Regions from separate parts of the Hydrogenophaga sp. PML113 genome, predicted to be linked through region 1. Evidence: riboswitches for the same ligand, from Rfam matches in the RefSeq annotation. Region 1 holds a riboswitch; the other holds the start of a gene.

Region 1 (7,346 bases):
GCGCAAGGCCTTCCTGGTGGTGCTGCCCGCCGCCGCGCCCACCATCCTCACGGGCATGCGCATCAGCATGGGCATTGCCTGGCTGGTCATCGTCGCGGCCGAGATGCTGGTGGGCGGCACCGGCATCGGCTATTTCGTGTGGAACGAGTGGAACAACCTCTCGCTCACCAACGTGATCTTCGCGGTGCTGGTGATCGGGGTGGTGGGCATGCTGCTCGACCTGATGTTCGCGCAATTGCAGCAGGCGGTGACCTATGTGGAGTGACGGCCGGCAACAGGGCGTCGCAGCCGCGACACGCGCCACACAAGCACAAGGCAATTCCATGAGCGCCCATTCCCGCGCCTTCCTGCAGGTCGAGCGCCTCGCCAAGGCCTACCAGGCCGACAAGCCGGTCTTCGCCAACGTCGACTTCGGCATCGACCGGGGCGAGTTCGTCTGCATCATCGGCCACAGCGGCTGCGGCAAGACGACCATTCTCAATGTGCTGGCCGGCCTGGACACGGCCAGCGCGGGCCACGCGTTCATGGACGGCCGCGAAATCGCTGGCCCCAGCCTGGAGCGCGGCGTGGTCTTCCAGGGCCACGCGCTCATGCCCTGGCTCACGGTGCGCCAGAACATCGCCTTCGCGGTGAAGTCGCGCTGGCCCGACTGGAAGAAACCCGAGGTCGAGGCGCAGGTCGAGAAGTACGTGGCCATGGTGGGCCTGAGCCCGGCCATCGACAAGAAGCCCTCGCAGCTGTCGGGCGGCATGAAGCAGCGCGTGGGCATCGCGCGCGCCTTTGCTATCCAGCCCAAGATGCTGCTGCTCGACGAGCCCTTTGGCGCGCTGGACGCGCTCACGCGCGGCACGATCCAGGACGAACTCCTGGGCATCGTGCGCGAGACGCGGCAGACCGTGTTCATGATCACCCACGACGTGGACGAGGCCATCCTGCTGGCCGACCGCATCCTGCTCATGAGCAACGGGGCCGAGGTGGATGGCGCTTACCGGCCGGGCGGCCTGGCCGAGGTGGTGGACAACCCCTTGCCGCGCGAGCGCACGCGCACCCAGCTGCACCACCTGGACGGCTACTACGCCCTGCGCAACCACATCGTCGACTTCCTCGTCTCCCGGGCGAAGGCGCATTGACCGGCGACACCCCGCAGCCCCCGCTCCAACCCTTTCACCCCGCCACCACAACGAGACCACCCACCATGAGCCGCATCGAAGTCACCGAGAAGATCATCGCCACCAAGGTCAGCAAGGGCCTGAAGTGGGAGGACGTCGCCAAGAAAGTCGGCCAGTCCAAGGAGTGGACCACGGCCCTGTGCCTGGGTCAGATGACCGCCACGCCCGCGCAGGCCAAGGTCCTGGGCAAGGTCTTCGGCCTGACGGCCGAGGAGCAGAAGTGGCTGCAGGTCGTGCCTTACAAGGGCTCGCTGCCCACCAGCGTGCCCACCGACCCGCTGATCTACCGCTTCTACGAACTCATCAGCGTCTACGGCACCACCTTCAAGGAGCTCATCCACGAAGAGTTCGGCGACGGCATCATGAGCGCGATCGACTTCAAGATGGACATGAAGCGCGAGAAGGACCCGAACGGCGACCGCGTGAACATCGTGATGTCGGGCAAGTTCCTGCCGTACAAGCAATATTGACCCCGCGGTGCTGCGCGCCTGCCCCTGGAAAGGCGGCACCAACGGCCCGTCGGAGCCGGTTCCGTGGTGTCTCCGGAGCGGGCTGTCGCGGGCGAGGCGTGCGTGGTGAACCTTGGAGGCCCTTCGGTTACCCACCGGCTCGTTCCCGGCGAGCCGACATGTACTGCCGCACCCTCAAGTACCGCGATCCCTACGGCTGCTTCTCCATCCTGGTGGAGGAGCGGCCCGACGGTTCGCTCACGCTCTGGGAATTCGACGTGCCCGGCAACGGCATGCGCCGCCGCCACGTGATCGACAAGGTGGCCGACAGCCTGGCGCGCGAGGGCCGGCCACTGCGCGTGGTGTGGGGCGCGGCGCGGGTGCAGCGCAGGAAGGCGGACGACCCGTACGGGTCTTAGGCCGGCCTGCGCGGCCTAGGCCTTGGGCAGCGGGATCCACTCCTGGTCGTCTCCCGGCGGCAGCGGGATGCGCCCGGCGGCCCAGTCCGCCTTGGCCTGCTCGATGCGCTCCTTGCGTGAGGACACGAAGTTCCACCAGACGTGCCGCTCGCCCAATGGCTCGCCACCGAAGACCATCAGCGTGCTCGGCACGCGCGCGGTGACGAGCGCGTCGGCGTCGTCGCCGAACACCAGCAGCTGCCCGGGGCGGTAGACCTCGCCCGCGTACTCGATCTCGCCGCGCGCCACGTACACCGCCTGTTCGCGGTGGCCGCCGGGCAGGGCCAGGCTGGCGCCGGCCTGCCATTCGGTGTGCAGGTAGAACAGCGGCGAGTGCGTGCGCACGGGGCTCTTCAGGCCATAGGCCTCGCCCGCGATCAGGCGCATCCACACGCCGTCCCGTTCGCGCACCGGCAGCTCGCTGGCCGGGTAGTGGGTGAAGGCCGGCTCGGTTTCCTCGTCCCGCTCGGGCAGCGCCACCCAGAGCTGCATCAGCTCCAGCCCGCCGCCCGCGAAGGAATCGGGGTGGGTGAAGCGCTCACTGTGCGAGATGCCGCGGCCGGCGGTCATCCAGTTCACGTCGCCGGGCACGATGTCTTGCACCACGCCCAGGCTGTCGCGGTGCTTGATCTGTCCGCTGAGCAGGTAGCTCACGGTGGACAGGCCGATGTGCGGGTGCGGTCGCACGTCGGCCGCGCGCGTGTCCTCGGCCGCCAGCGTCACGGGGCCGGCGTGGTCCACAAAGATGAAGGGGCCGACCATGCGGCGTTTCGCGTAAGGCAGCACGCGCCGCACCGTCAGGCCGTGGCCCAGGTCGGCGGCGCGCGCGTCGATCACCATTTCCAGCATCGGGGTCTCCTTGGTCGTGGCCGGCCATTGTCGACCGGGAGCGGATGCCCGGGTGCCGTGCGCGACAATGCCCGCCCCATGCAACTGAGCGAACTGCGCCAACGCCTCACCGCCCTCGGGGCTGGGCCGCTGCATGCGCAGCGCGTGCTGCGCCACTGGCTGCACGCCCTGCCGGCCGACGCCGGCCGGCGCAAGCCCGAGCACCACTTCCCCAAGGCCCTGTTCGAGGCCCTGCCGGCGCTGCGCGAGGAACTCGCCGGCCTGGCGCGCCTGCAGGCCGAGCACCCGGGCGAGGACGGCTCGGCCCGCCTGCTGGTGGCCCTGCGCGACGGCCAGACCGTGGAGAGCGTGCGCCTGCCGCGCGGCGGCCTGTGCGTGTCCACCCAGGTCGGCTGCGCCGTGGGCTGCGCCTTCTGCATGACCGGCACCGGCGGCCTGCTGCGCCAGCTCGGCAGTGCCGAGATCCTGGCCCAGGTGGCGCTGGCGCGCGCCGGCCGGCCGGTGAACAAGGTGGTCTTCATGGGCATGGGCGAGCCCGCGCACAACCTGGACGCGGTGCTCGAGGCCATCGAGCTGCTGGGCACCGTGGGCGGCATCGGCCACAAGAACCTGGTGTTCTCCACCGTGGGGGACGAGCGCGCCTTCGAGGCCCTGCCGCGTGGCGCGGTCAAGCCCGCGCTGGCGCTGTCGCTGCACACCACCAAGCCCGATCTGCGCGAGCAACTGCTGCCGCGCGCGCCGCGCCTCACGCCCACCGAGCTGGTGGAGCGCGCCGAGGCCTACGCGCGCGCCACCGGCTACCCGGTGCAATACCAGTGGACCCTGCTGGACGGCGTGAACGACGGCGACGATGAAATCGACGGCATCGTGCGCCTGCTCGGTGGCCGCTACGGCGTGCTCAACCTCATTCCCTACAACGCCGTCGACGGTCTGCCGTTCCAGCGCCCCGCGTGGGAAAAAGCGGCCGACATCGCGCGCCGCCTGCACCGCCAGGGCATCCTCACCAAGCTGCGCCACTCGGCCGGGCAGGACGTGGACGCGGGCTGCGGCCAGCTGCGGGCGCGCTCGCTGGACACGGGCGAGCGCGTGGTGGCGCTGCGGCGGCGGGCCGTCAGCGGACCGTCTCCATTTCTTCCATCAGCAGGCGCGCCGTGAGCCGTGCTTGCGGCGTGTTCTTCAGGCCGGGCTCCAGCGGGCGGCCTTGCTCGACCCATTGCAGGGTGAAGCGGAAACTCTCCAACGCCTCGTTGTCGAGCATGGCGGTGAACTGGGCGAGTTCCTTGACGGTGGTGTCGGGGGTGACCGTCAGAAAGTTCGAGATGCCGAGCCCCTTGAGCCGCTGGCCAAAGATGTCGACAAACGCCTGGCCCAGCCGCGGTGGCGATGCGTCGGCCGTCGTGGCGGGCGGGTCGCTCAGCTCGATGAAGCGCATCGGATCGGTGCTTGTGCGCCGGGTGTAGGGCGGGTCCCCGAGCGCCAGTGCCTGCTGACGCTCCACGCGCCGGGTTGTTTCGTGCGGCCCGTGCCTGGCCGGCGCCTGGGCGTTCAGTGCCGCCAGCAGCTGCTGGGTGGAGGCCTCATGCCCCCAGTCGCGGTTCAAGCGGTACTTGAAACGTTCCCGCTCCAAGGGCTCCAGCGATCGAATGAGGTCCGCGATGGTCGGGATGTCCGCGCTGTCCTTGACCTGGTCCGCCGTGGCCGCGTGGCCCAGCGCGCGAAGGACGGTCCTGGTGGTGGGAACGCGGCCGCTCGGCGGGTCGATCAGTACTTTGAGGTCTTTCAGGAACGCGGTGTCCAGCACCACCTGATGGCCCGTGGTCACGCGAGACCAGATCGAGTCCAGGGCTTCCTTCACCTCCGTCGGGTAGGGGCGATCCGCAATGAAGCGGCGCGCGAGGGTCCGCACCAGCCGTTCCGCGGCGTCCGAGGCGCTGGTGGTGGTGCCCTTCGCGTTCTTGGGGGTGACCGACAGGCATTGCGTGCGCTCGCCCTTCGGCCCGGTCTTGTTCTTGATGAGGAGAATGGTCGGCCCCGTCCGCCAGCCCTTGTTGACCGACTGGCCATACGCATACAGCTGCCGCAGGTCAAACGTCTCGCCATCGGGGCAGAGCGCCTGTGTTTTGCCGGGGCGGGGGGTGGACAGAGCAATCATGGCGCCAATGGAGAGAAACGGAGGGGGTGGGGGCCTGAACGCGTGCTCAGTAACGCCCGGAAGCCCCAGGGCGCCAGCCAAATGGCTGTTCAGGCCGAACGGACGAGGGGTTTGAGGCCTGTCGCTAAAATCCCTGCTCTCTCAAGGAGCGTTGCAGCGGCCAGCCCAGGGCCTCCCGGGTCGGGGCCGTCAGGCTTGAGTGGGCTGGACCGGCCCCAACGACGCTCACCAGCTCGGTTTTTTCGCAAACAACCCTGGTGAGCCGCATGTCCTCCGAGACCTCCTCCGCCCCCGTTTCCCCCGCCGTTCGCCCGATGCTGCTGTCGGGCCTGGAGCCGCTCGCCATCGGCGCGGGCAGCCTGTTCGTCAACGTCGGCGAGCGCACCAACGTCACCGGCTCCAAGGCCTTCGCGCGCATGATCCTCGAGGGCCGCTTCGAGGACGCGCTGGCCGTGGCGCGCCAGCAGGTGGAGAACGGCGCGCAGATCGTCGACGTCAACATGGACGAGGCCATGCTCGACAGCGAGGCCGCCATGGTGCGCTTCCTCAACCTCATGGCCGGCGAGCCCGACATCGCGCGCGTGCCGGTGATGGTGGACAGCTCCAAGTGGAGCGTCATCGAGGCCGGCCTGCGCTGCCTGCAGGGCAAGGGCGTCGTCAACTCCATCAGCATGAAGGAGGGCGTGGAGGAGTTCAAGCGCCAGGCCCGCCTCATCAAGCGCTACGGTGCGGCGACCGTGGTGATGGCCTTCGACGAGACCGGCCAGGCCGACACCTACGAGCGCAAGATCCAGATCTGCGAGCGCGCCTACCGCATCCTGGTGGACGAGGTGGGCTTCCCGCCCGAGGACATCGTCTTCGACCCCAACATCTTCGCCATCGCCACCGGCATCGAGGAGCACAACAACTACGCGGTGGACTTCATCAACGCCACGCGCTGGATCAAGCAGCACCTGCCGGGCGCGAAGGTCTCGGGCGGCGTGTCCAACGTGAGCTTCAGCTTCCGCGGCAACGACCCGGTGCGCGAGGCCATCCACACCGTCTTCCTGTACCACGCCATTCAGGCCGGCATGGACATGGGCATCGTCAACGCCGGCATGGTCGGCGTGTACGACGAACTGGAACCCACGCTGCGCGAGCGCGTGGAGGACGTGGTGCTGAACCGCCGCCCGGACGCCGCCGAGCGCCTGCTCGAGATCGCCGAGAGCGCCAAGGGCGCGGCCAAGGACGATTCGCAGAAGAACGCCTGGCGCGAACTGCCGCTGCGCGAGCGCCTGTCGCACGCGCTGGTGCGCGGCATCAACGACTTCATCACCGAAGACACCGAGGCCATGTGGCGCGAGATCGAGGCCGGCGGCGGGCGCCCGCTGAACGTGATCGAAGGCCCGCTCATGGACGGCATGAACGTCGTGGGCGATCTGTTCGGCCAGGGCAAGATGTTCCTGCCCCAGGTGGTCAAGAGCGCGCGCGTGATGAAACAGGCCGTGGCCTACCTGCTGCCCTACATCGAGGAAGAGAAGAAGCGTCTGGAAGCCGCCGGCGGCGACGTGCGCTCCAAGGGCAAGATCGTCATCGCCACCGTCAAGGGCGACGTGCACGACATCGGCAAGAACATCGTCACCGTCGTGCTCCAGTGCAACAACTTCGAGGTGGTGAACATGGGCGTGATGGTCCCGTGCCACGAGATCCTGGCCAAGGCCAAGGTCGAGGGCGCGGACATCGTGGGCCTGTCGGGCCTGATCACGCCCAGCCTGGAAGAGATGCAGTACGTGGCCAGCGAGATGCAGAAGGACGAGCACTTCCGCATCAAGAAGATCCCGCTGCTGATCGGCGGCGCCACCACCAGCCGCGTGCACACGGCGGTGAAGATCGCGCCGCACTACGAGGGACCGGTGGTCTACGTGCCCGATGCCTCGCGCAGCGTGAGCGTGGCCCAGGGCCTGCTGTCGGACCAGGCCACGGCCTACATCGCCGAGGTCAACGCCGACTACGAGCGCGTGCGCCACCAGCACGCCAACAAGAAGCAGGTGCCGCTGTGGCCGCTGGACAAGGCGCGAGCCAACCGCACGCCCATCGAGTGGGGCGGCTACACCCCGCCCGTGCCCAAGTTCATCGGCCGGCGCGTGTTCAAGAACGTGGACCTGGCCGAGCTCGCGAGGTACATCGACTGGGGTCCCTTCTTCCAGACCTGGGACCTGGCCGGTCCCTTCCCCGAGATACTGAAGGACGAGGTGGTGGGCGAGGAGGCGCGCCGCGTGTTCAGCGACGG
Region 2 (7,346 bases), on a different contig from region 1:
AGGGCGGCGTGTTCAGCCACTGGGCCGCCATGCAGCTCAAGGCCGGCGACACGCTGCAGGCCATGCCGCCCGACGGCCGCTTCACCGTGCACCGCCCGCGCGCCCTGCACCGCGTGGGCTTCGCGGCGGGCTCGGGCATCACGCCCATCCTGTCCATCATGACGAGCACGCTGGAGGAATCGCCCACCGCCAAGTTCACGCTGGTCTATGGCAACCGGCGCATGGCCAGCGTGATGTTCAACGAGGCCCTGCAAGACCTGAAGGACCGCTACCGCGACCGGCTCACGCTGATCCACATCCTCTCGCGCCAGGCGCAGGAGGTGCCGCTGCTCGAAGGCCGCATCGACGGCGATAAGGTGCGCGCCCTCATCGCCGCCCTGCTGCCCGTGCCCAGCATGGACGAGGTTTTCGTCTGCGGCCCCGAAGCCATGATCGAGGCTACCGAGCAGGCCCTGCTGGGCGCCGGCGTGAAGCCCGAGCGCATCCACACCGAGCGCTTCACCTCGCCCACGCTGGAGGCCCTGCCGCGCGGCGAGCGCGAGCGCGTGCAGCTGGGCCGCGCGCCCCAGGCCGAGGGCGAGGTGGCCCTGACCGTGGTGCTCGACGGCAAACCGCACGAACTGCGCATGGGCCGCGACCAGCGCGTGCTCGACGTGGCGCTGGAGGCCGGTCTGGACCTGCCCTGGTCGTGCCGCGGCGGCGTGTGCTGCACCTGCCGCGCCAAGGTCATGGAAGGCCAGGTGGAGATGGAAAAGAACTTCACGCTGGAGCCCTGGGAAACCGAACAGGGCTTCGTGCTGAGCTGCCAGGCCCGCCCCACCACCGACCGGGTCGTCGTCAGCTACGACGAGCGCTGAGCGGCCACCGCCGGCCCGCTCAATCGGTGTAGAGCACCACGGGCGCCACGCCCGCGCGGATGAGGCCGATGCGCTCGGCCGCGGCGCGGCTGAGGTCGATCACGCGCCCCGGCGCGAACGGCCCGCGGTCGTTGATGCGCACCACCACCGCCTGCCCCGTGGCCAGGTTCTCCACGCGCACGCGCGTGCCGAACGGCAGGGTCTTGTGCGCGGCGGTGAGTTCGTTCATGTCGAAGACCTCGCCGTTCGCGGTGCGACGGCCATGGTGCGGCTCGCCGTACCACGAGGCGTTGCCGCGCCCGATCTCGCGCGCCTCGTGCGCGGCCGGACCGCCACCCGACGGCGCGTCCGCGCCCCAGTCCTCGCCCGGCGGCCCGCCGCGGCTCGCGCAGCCCACGAGGGCGACGGCGAGCACGGCCAGGGCGGCAAGGCGGGTGGGCGTCATGCGGGTCAAGCGGTGATCAGCGGGTGTCGAGGCGGCGCAGGATCTCCAACGTCGCCGCGCTCTGGTTCATCGTATAGAAGTGCAGGCCCGGCACCCCGCCGCGAAGCAATTGCTCACACAACGACGTGACCACGTCGAGGCCGAAGGACTTGATCGAGGCCGTGTCGTCGCCATAGGCCTGCAGCCGCAGTCGGATCCAGCGCGGGATCTCGGCCCCGCAGGCGTCCGAGAAGCGCATCAGCTGCGTGGAACTGGTGATGGGCATGATGCCGGGCACCACCGGGATGTCGGCGCCCAGGGCGCGCGCCTCCTCGACGAAACGGAAGTACGCATCGGCGCTGTAAAAGTACTGCGTGATCGCCGAATGCGCGCCGGCGCGGACCTTGGTCGCGTAGGCCTTGAGGTCGGCCTCGGGCGAGCGGGCCTGCGGGTGCACCTCGGGATAGGCCGCCACCTCCAGGTGGAAGTCCTCGCCGGTTTCGGCGCGGATGAAGGCCACGAGGTCGCTCGCGTAGTGGAACTCGCCACCCAGTCCATAGCCGCTGGGCAGGTCGCCGCGCAGCGCCACCAGGCGCTTGACGCCCATGGCCTTGAGCTGCGCCAGCTGCTCGCGCACGCCGGCGCGCGTGGCGCCGATGCACGAGAAGTGCGAGGCCGCGTCCACGCCCTCGGCGAGGATCTCGCGCACGGTGCCGAAGGTGCCCTCCTGCGTGGAGCCGCCAGCGCCGTAGGTGACGGAGCAGAACAGCGGCGCGCGCGCGTAGAGCTGCTGGCGCACGGCGCGCAGCTTCTGCGCGCCCTCGGGCGTCTTGGGCGGGAAGAATTCGAAGCTGATGGGCAGGTTCATGCCGGTTTCCGAATGAAGACGAAGAATTCGCGGTTGCCATCGCCACCGGCGATGGGGCTGTCGAAATAGTCGAGCGGCTCAAGGCCCAGGCCTTGCAGCGCGGTCGTGATGCGCTCGCGCACCCGCGCGTACGACGCGGCGTCCTTCACCAGGCCGCCCTTGCCGATGTCTTCGGGCTGCAGCTCGAACTGCGGCTTGACGAGCATCAGGCCCTGGCCGCCGGGCTTGAGCAGCGGCGCCAGCGCGGGCCACACCAGCGTCTGCGAGATGAAGGACAGGTCGCCGACGATCAGGTCGAAGGGCGGCTCGGCCCCGGCCTCGCGCAGGCGCTGGGCCGTCAATTCGCGCGCGTTGCAGTGCTCGATGGCGATCACCCGCGCATCCCCGCGCAGACGGGTGTTGAGCTGGCCGCTGCCCACGTCCACACCCACCACCTGGGCCGCGCCGCGCTGCAGCAGGCAGTCGGTGAAGCCGCCGGTGCTCTGGCCCACGTCGAGCGCGCGCAGGCCACACGGCTCGACGCCGGTGTGCGCCAGCGCACCCTCCAGCTTCAGTCCGCCGCGCGAGACATAACGCGCCTCGGCCGCGTCCAGCAGTTCGACCTGGGCGTCCGCGGGCAACTCGTCGCCGTTCTTGGCCACGGGCCGCCAGCCGCCGCCGGCGCGCCAGCGCACGCCAGCCGCGATCAGCCGCTGCGCCTGCGAGCGCGACGCCGCCAGACCACGCTCGACGAGAAGTTGATCAGCACGCACGGTGGAGCGCCAAGACCCGAACCGAGGATGCCGCGGAACCGGCTTGGCCGGGCCGCAGGCATCGCCCCCGGAAGGGGGTCGCGCGAAGCGCGGCGGGGGTGATCAATACCGGTACGTGTCCGGCTTGTACGGGCCTTGCTTGGGCACGCCGATGTAGGCGGCCTGCTCGTCGCTCAGCTCGGTCAACTGGGCGCCGACCTTCTTCAGGTGCAGACGCGCCACCTTCTCGTCCAGGTGCTTGGGCAGCACGTAGACCTTGCCCACGTCGTAGCCCTCGGGGTGCGTGAACAGCTCGATCTGTGCGATGGTCTGGTTCGCGAAGCTGGAAGACATCACGAAGCTGGGGTGGCCGGTGCCGCAGCCCAGGTTCACCAGCCGGCCCTTGGCGAGCAGGATGATCTTCTTGCCGTCCGGGAAGATCACGTGATCCACCTGGGGCTTGATCTCTTCCCACTGGCACTTCTCTTCCAGCTTGGCGACCTGGATCTCGTTGTCGAAGTGACCGATGTTGCAGACGATGGCCTGGTCCTTCATGGCGGCCATGTGCTCGAAGGTGATGACGTCGCGGTTGCCGGTGGTGGTGACGAAGATGTCGGCCTTGTCGGCGGCGTATTCCATGGTCACCACGCGGTAGCCTTCCATCGCGGCCTGCAGGGCGTTGATGGGGTCGATCTCGGTCACCCACACCTGGGCGCTCAGCGCGCGCAGCGCCTGGGCCGAGCCCTTGCCCACGTCGCCGTAGCCGGCCACCACGGCCACCTTGCCGGCGATCATCACGTCGGTGGCGCGCTTGATGCCGTCCACCAGCGATTCGCGGCAGCCGTAGAGGTTGTCGAATTTGCTCTTGGTGACCGAGTCGTTGACGTTGATGGCGCGGAACATCAGCGAGCCCTTGGCCGACATTTCCTTCAGGCGGTGCACGCCGGTGGTGGTCTCCTCGGTCACGCCGATGATCTGCGCGCTCTTGCGGCTGTACCAGGTGGCGTCCTCGGCCAGCTTGGCCTTGATGGCCGCGAACAGGATGCGCTCTTCCTCGCTGCCGGGCTTGGCCAGCACCGAGCGGTCTTTCTCGGCCTGCTTGCCCAGGTGCATGAGCAGCGTGGCATCGCCGCCGTCGTCCAGGATCATGTTGGGGCCTTCGCCTTCCGTGCCCTTGGCGCCGAAGTCGAAGATGCGGTGCGTGTAGTCCCAGTAGTCGACCAGGGTCTCGCCCTTGACGGCGAAGACCGGCGTGCCGGCGGCGGCGATGGCGGCGGCCGCGTGATCCTGGGTGGAGAAGATGTTGCACGAGGCCCAGCGCACCTGCGCGCCCAGGGCTTGCAGCGTCTCGATGAGCACCGCGGTCTGGATGGTCATGTGCAGCGAGCCGGTGATGCGCGCGCCTTTGAGCGGCTGCTTGGCCGCGTACTCCTCGCGGATGGCCATGAGGCCGGGCATCTCGGTCTCGGCGATCTTGATCTCTTTGCGGCCCCAGTCGGCCAGGCCGATGTCGGCGATCACGCAGTCGGCGGCGGGGTTGATTCGTGCATTCATGTGGCGCTCCAAAACGTTGAAAGCCACCGCACAGGAAGGGAGATGAAGGAACCCATCGCACGTGCAGTGGATGAGCGTGGTTGCCGGTTGAAGGGTCCGAGCCTCACGCCCGCGGCCCGCTCGGTGCGGGTGGGGCGCTGCAACGCTCCTCGGATGGGGCGCGATTCTACCCGGCCTCTTTTCTGGCGTGGGGATATCCCCTCCCAGTGGCACCACGCTGGTGCGGCCCCTGTGAGAAACTGCCGCCCCTCCATGCAACCCACCCCGCTGGCCGATTGGCCCCCGCACGAGCGCGCGCGCATCCATGGCGTGCTCACCGACATCGACGACACCCTCACGGCCGAGGGCGCGCTGGCGCCCGAGGCGGGGGCGGCGCTGCACCGCCTGCGCGCGGCCGGCCTGCCGGTGTTCGCCGTCACCGGCCGCCCGGCCGGCTGGAGCGAACCCTTCGCGCTGAGCTGGCCGATCGACGCCATCGTGGCCGAGAACGGCGCCGTGGCGCTGTGGAACGACGGCGGGCGCCTGCACAAGGCCTATGCGCAGGACGCGGCCACCCGCGCCGCGAACCTCACCCGCCTGCGGGCCGCCGCCGCGCGCGTGCTGCGCGAGCTGCCTCAGGCGACCCTGGCCACCGACAGCGCGGGCCGCGAAACCGACATCGCCATCGACCACAGCGAGCACGCGCACCTGGGCGAAGCCGATATTGCGCGCGCGCTCGCCATCCTGCGGGACGAAGGCCTCACCGCCACCGTGAGTTCCATCCATGTCAATGGCTGGATCGGCGCGCACGACAAGCTCAGCGGCGCGCGCTGGATCCTGCGCGAGCGCCTGGGGCGCGACCTCGACGCCGAGATCGATCACTGGGTCTACGTGGGTGACTCCACCAACGACGCCGCCATGTTCGCGCGCTTCCCGCACAGCGTGGGCGTGGCCAACATCGCGCGCTTCTGGGCGCAGCTCGCGCACCACCCGCGCTACGTGGCGCCGCGCGAGCGCGGCCAGGGCTTCGCCGACGTGGCCGAGGCCGTGCTCGCGGCCAGAGGCCAGTCATGAGCGAACTCCCGCTGCCCGCCGGCGGCCGAGCGCCCGCCGCGCCGCCGGCCCACGCCCGCCTGGGCCTGGTCGCCATCTTTGGCGCCACCTTCTTCGAGCTCGTGGGCTACTTCATGCTCACGCCCCTGCTGCTGCTGCGCCTGAAGGACGGCGGCGAGTCCACCGCCCTGGCCGGCGTGTTCGCGGCCAGCGGCTGGTTCGGCATCTTCCTCATGGTGCCCTTCGCCTCGTCCGTCACGCGCGCGCTGGGCAGGCGGCCCACGCTGTGGCTGTCGGCGCTCATTCCCACGCTGGCCACCATGGGCTTCGCGCTCTCGTCCTGGCTGCCGCTGTGGTTCGGGCTCAAGCTCATCGCCGGCATGGCCTCGGGCCTGCGCTGGGTACTGGCCGAGGCCATCGTGGCGGAGTTCGCGCCGCCCGGCCAGCGTGGCCGCTACGTGGGCATCTTCGAAACCCTGGTCGGCGTCACCTTCGTGCTCGGCCCGCTGATGCTGGCCTGGGTGGGGCCGCAGAGCGACACCGCGATCTGGCTGGCCTTCGGCTGCATGGCCATCGGCCTGGCCTGGAGCCTGCTGATCCCGCGCGTGCCGCCCGCGGCCGACGCGCACGAGGCCCGCGTGGGCCTGGGCGGCGTGTGGCACGCGCTGACCGCGCACCCGCTGATCATGACGGTGGGCTTCGTCGGCGGCTTTTTCGAAAGCGGGCTCACGTCCATCCTGCCGCTGTATGGCCTGGCCCTGGGCCTGGGCGCGGTGGTCTCGGCCCTGCTGGTCTCGGCCAGCGGGCTGGGCAGCGCGCTCATGATGCTGCCCGCCGGCGTGCTGTCCGACCGCCTGGCGCACCACCCGCGCCAGCGCTGGGGCGACGAGCGCGCCGCGCGGCTCCTGCTCATGCGCGGCTGCGCCTGGATCACACTGCTCGGCACGCTGCTGATCCCCTTCGTCGCGAACACGCCCTGGCTGGCCGCGCCCGTGGCCTTCGTGTGGGGCGGCGCGGGCGGCTGCCTCTACACGCTGGCGATGATCGACATCGGCTCGCGCGAACAGGGCATCACCCTGGTGAACAGCACGGCCGTGCTGGTGATGAGCTACACCCTGGGCGGCGTGCTCGCGCCCGCGCTGGGCGCGGCGGCGCTGCAGTGGTCGCCCACGCTGGGCTTCCCGGCGCTGCTGGTGGGCGTGGCGCTGCTGGGGGTGTTCCTGCTGCGGCGCCAGCCGGCCTGAGCTCGCGCTTCGATCGCACGAAGCGGCCGGGCGGCGCCGCGGTCGGAGAGGCGTCCTTGAGGATTTCGCGCCGCGGCGGCCGCCACCGAGAGGGGTTTTCCACTCCGCAGCGCCACGCGCGCCCTCTCCATGATCCCCCGCTCCAACCCCAAACAATACAAGCTCGATGCCGCGCTGCCCGGCCAGGCCCAGGTGACGCCCCTGCGCCAGGTGGTCGAGGCCGCGGTGACCAAGACCGAAAAAGACCAGCAGCCGCGGGTGCTCTACCTGAAGACCACCGCCCCCTCGTCCGATCGGACCGCGCAGCCTTACATCACCACCAAGTTCGACTCTCGGCACGAAGACCCGCAGATCCGCGCCACGCAGCCCCGCAAGCTCAAGCAGACCCAGCAGCAGGGCGCCACCGCGCAGCTGAAGGACCTGACCACCTTCTGGCTCCAGCTGTCTTCGGCGCCGCGCGACGCCCAACGAGCGGCCCGGGATCTCGACAGGCTGTGCAACAGCGACAGCACCCAGGTGTTCGGTCTGCCCTGCACCCCCGAACTGCTGCGGCAACTGAAGCGGATGGAAAGCGGCCAGCGCTCGATGGCATCGACGCCACGGCAGCCGACCGCGCACACGCCCCGATCGAACACG

The links. A riboswitch is a leader RNA that binds a small molecule or an ion and turns the genes downstream of it on or off. The one in region 1 is predicted to bind S-adenosylhomocysteine.
Region 2: linked by a shared signal. The riboswitch ahead of ahcY (adenosylhomocysteinase) and the one ahead of metH (methionine synthase) in region 1 are both predicted to bind S-adenosylhomocysteine.

The regions. Positions count from the first base shown of each region.
Region 1 covers NZ_MIYM01000008.1:28,609-35,954, forward strand. The annotation lists gene ntrB (nitrate ABC transporter permease) at 1-265, shown strand, start outside; gene BHU06_RS15680 (ABC transporter ATP-binding protein) at 324-1,130, shown strand; gene cynS (cyanase) at 1,196-1,639, shown strand; gene BHU06_RS15690 (hypothetical protein) at 1,798-2,037, shown strand; gene BHU06_RS15695 (pirin family protein) at 2,053-2,925, opposite strand; gene BHU06_RS15700 (RNA methyltransferase) at 3,004-4,080, shown strand; gene BHU06_RS15705 (hypothetical protein) at 4,037-5,077, opposite strand; S-adenosyl-L-homocysteine riboswitch at 5,215-5,311, shown strand; gene metH (methionine synthase) at 5,344-7,346, shown strand, end outside.
Region 2 covers NZ_MIYM01000009.1:56,024-63,369, forward strand. The annotation lists gene BHU06_RS16925 (2Fe-2S iron-sulfur cluster-binding protein) at 1-857, shown strand, start outside; gene BHU06_RS16930 (septal ring lytic transglycosylase RlpA family protein) at 877-1,254, opposite strand; gene metF (methylenetetrahydrofolate reductase [NAD(P)H]) at 1,319-2,149, opposite strand; gene BHU06_RS16940 (TlyA family RNA methyltransferase) at 2,146-2,901, opposite strand; gene ahcY (adenosylhomocysteinase) at 3,004-4,434, opposite strand; S-adenosyl-L-homocysteine riboswitch at 4,500-4,591, opposite strand; gene BHU06_RS16950 (HAD-IIB family hydrolase) at 4,687-5,487, shown strand; gene BHU06_RS16955 (MFS transporter) at 5,484-6,710, shown strand; gene BHU06_RS16960 (hypothetical protein) at 6,840-7,346, shown strand, end outside.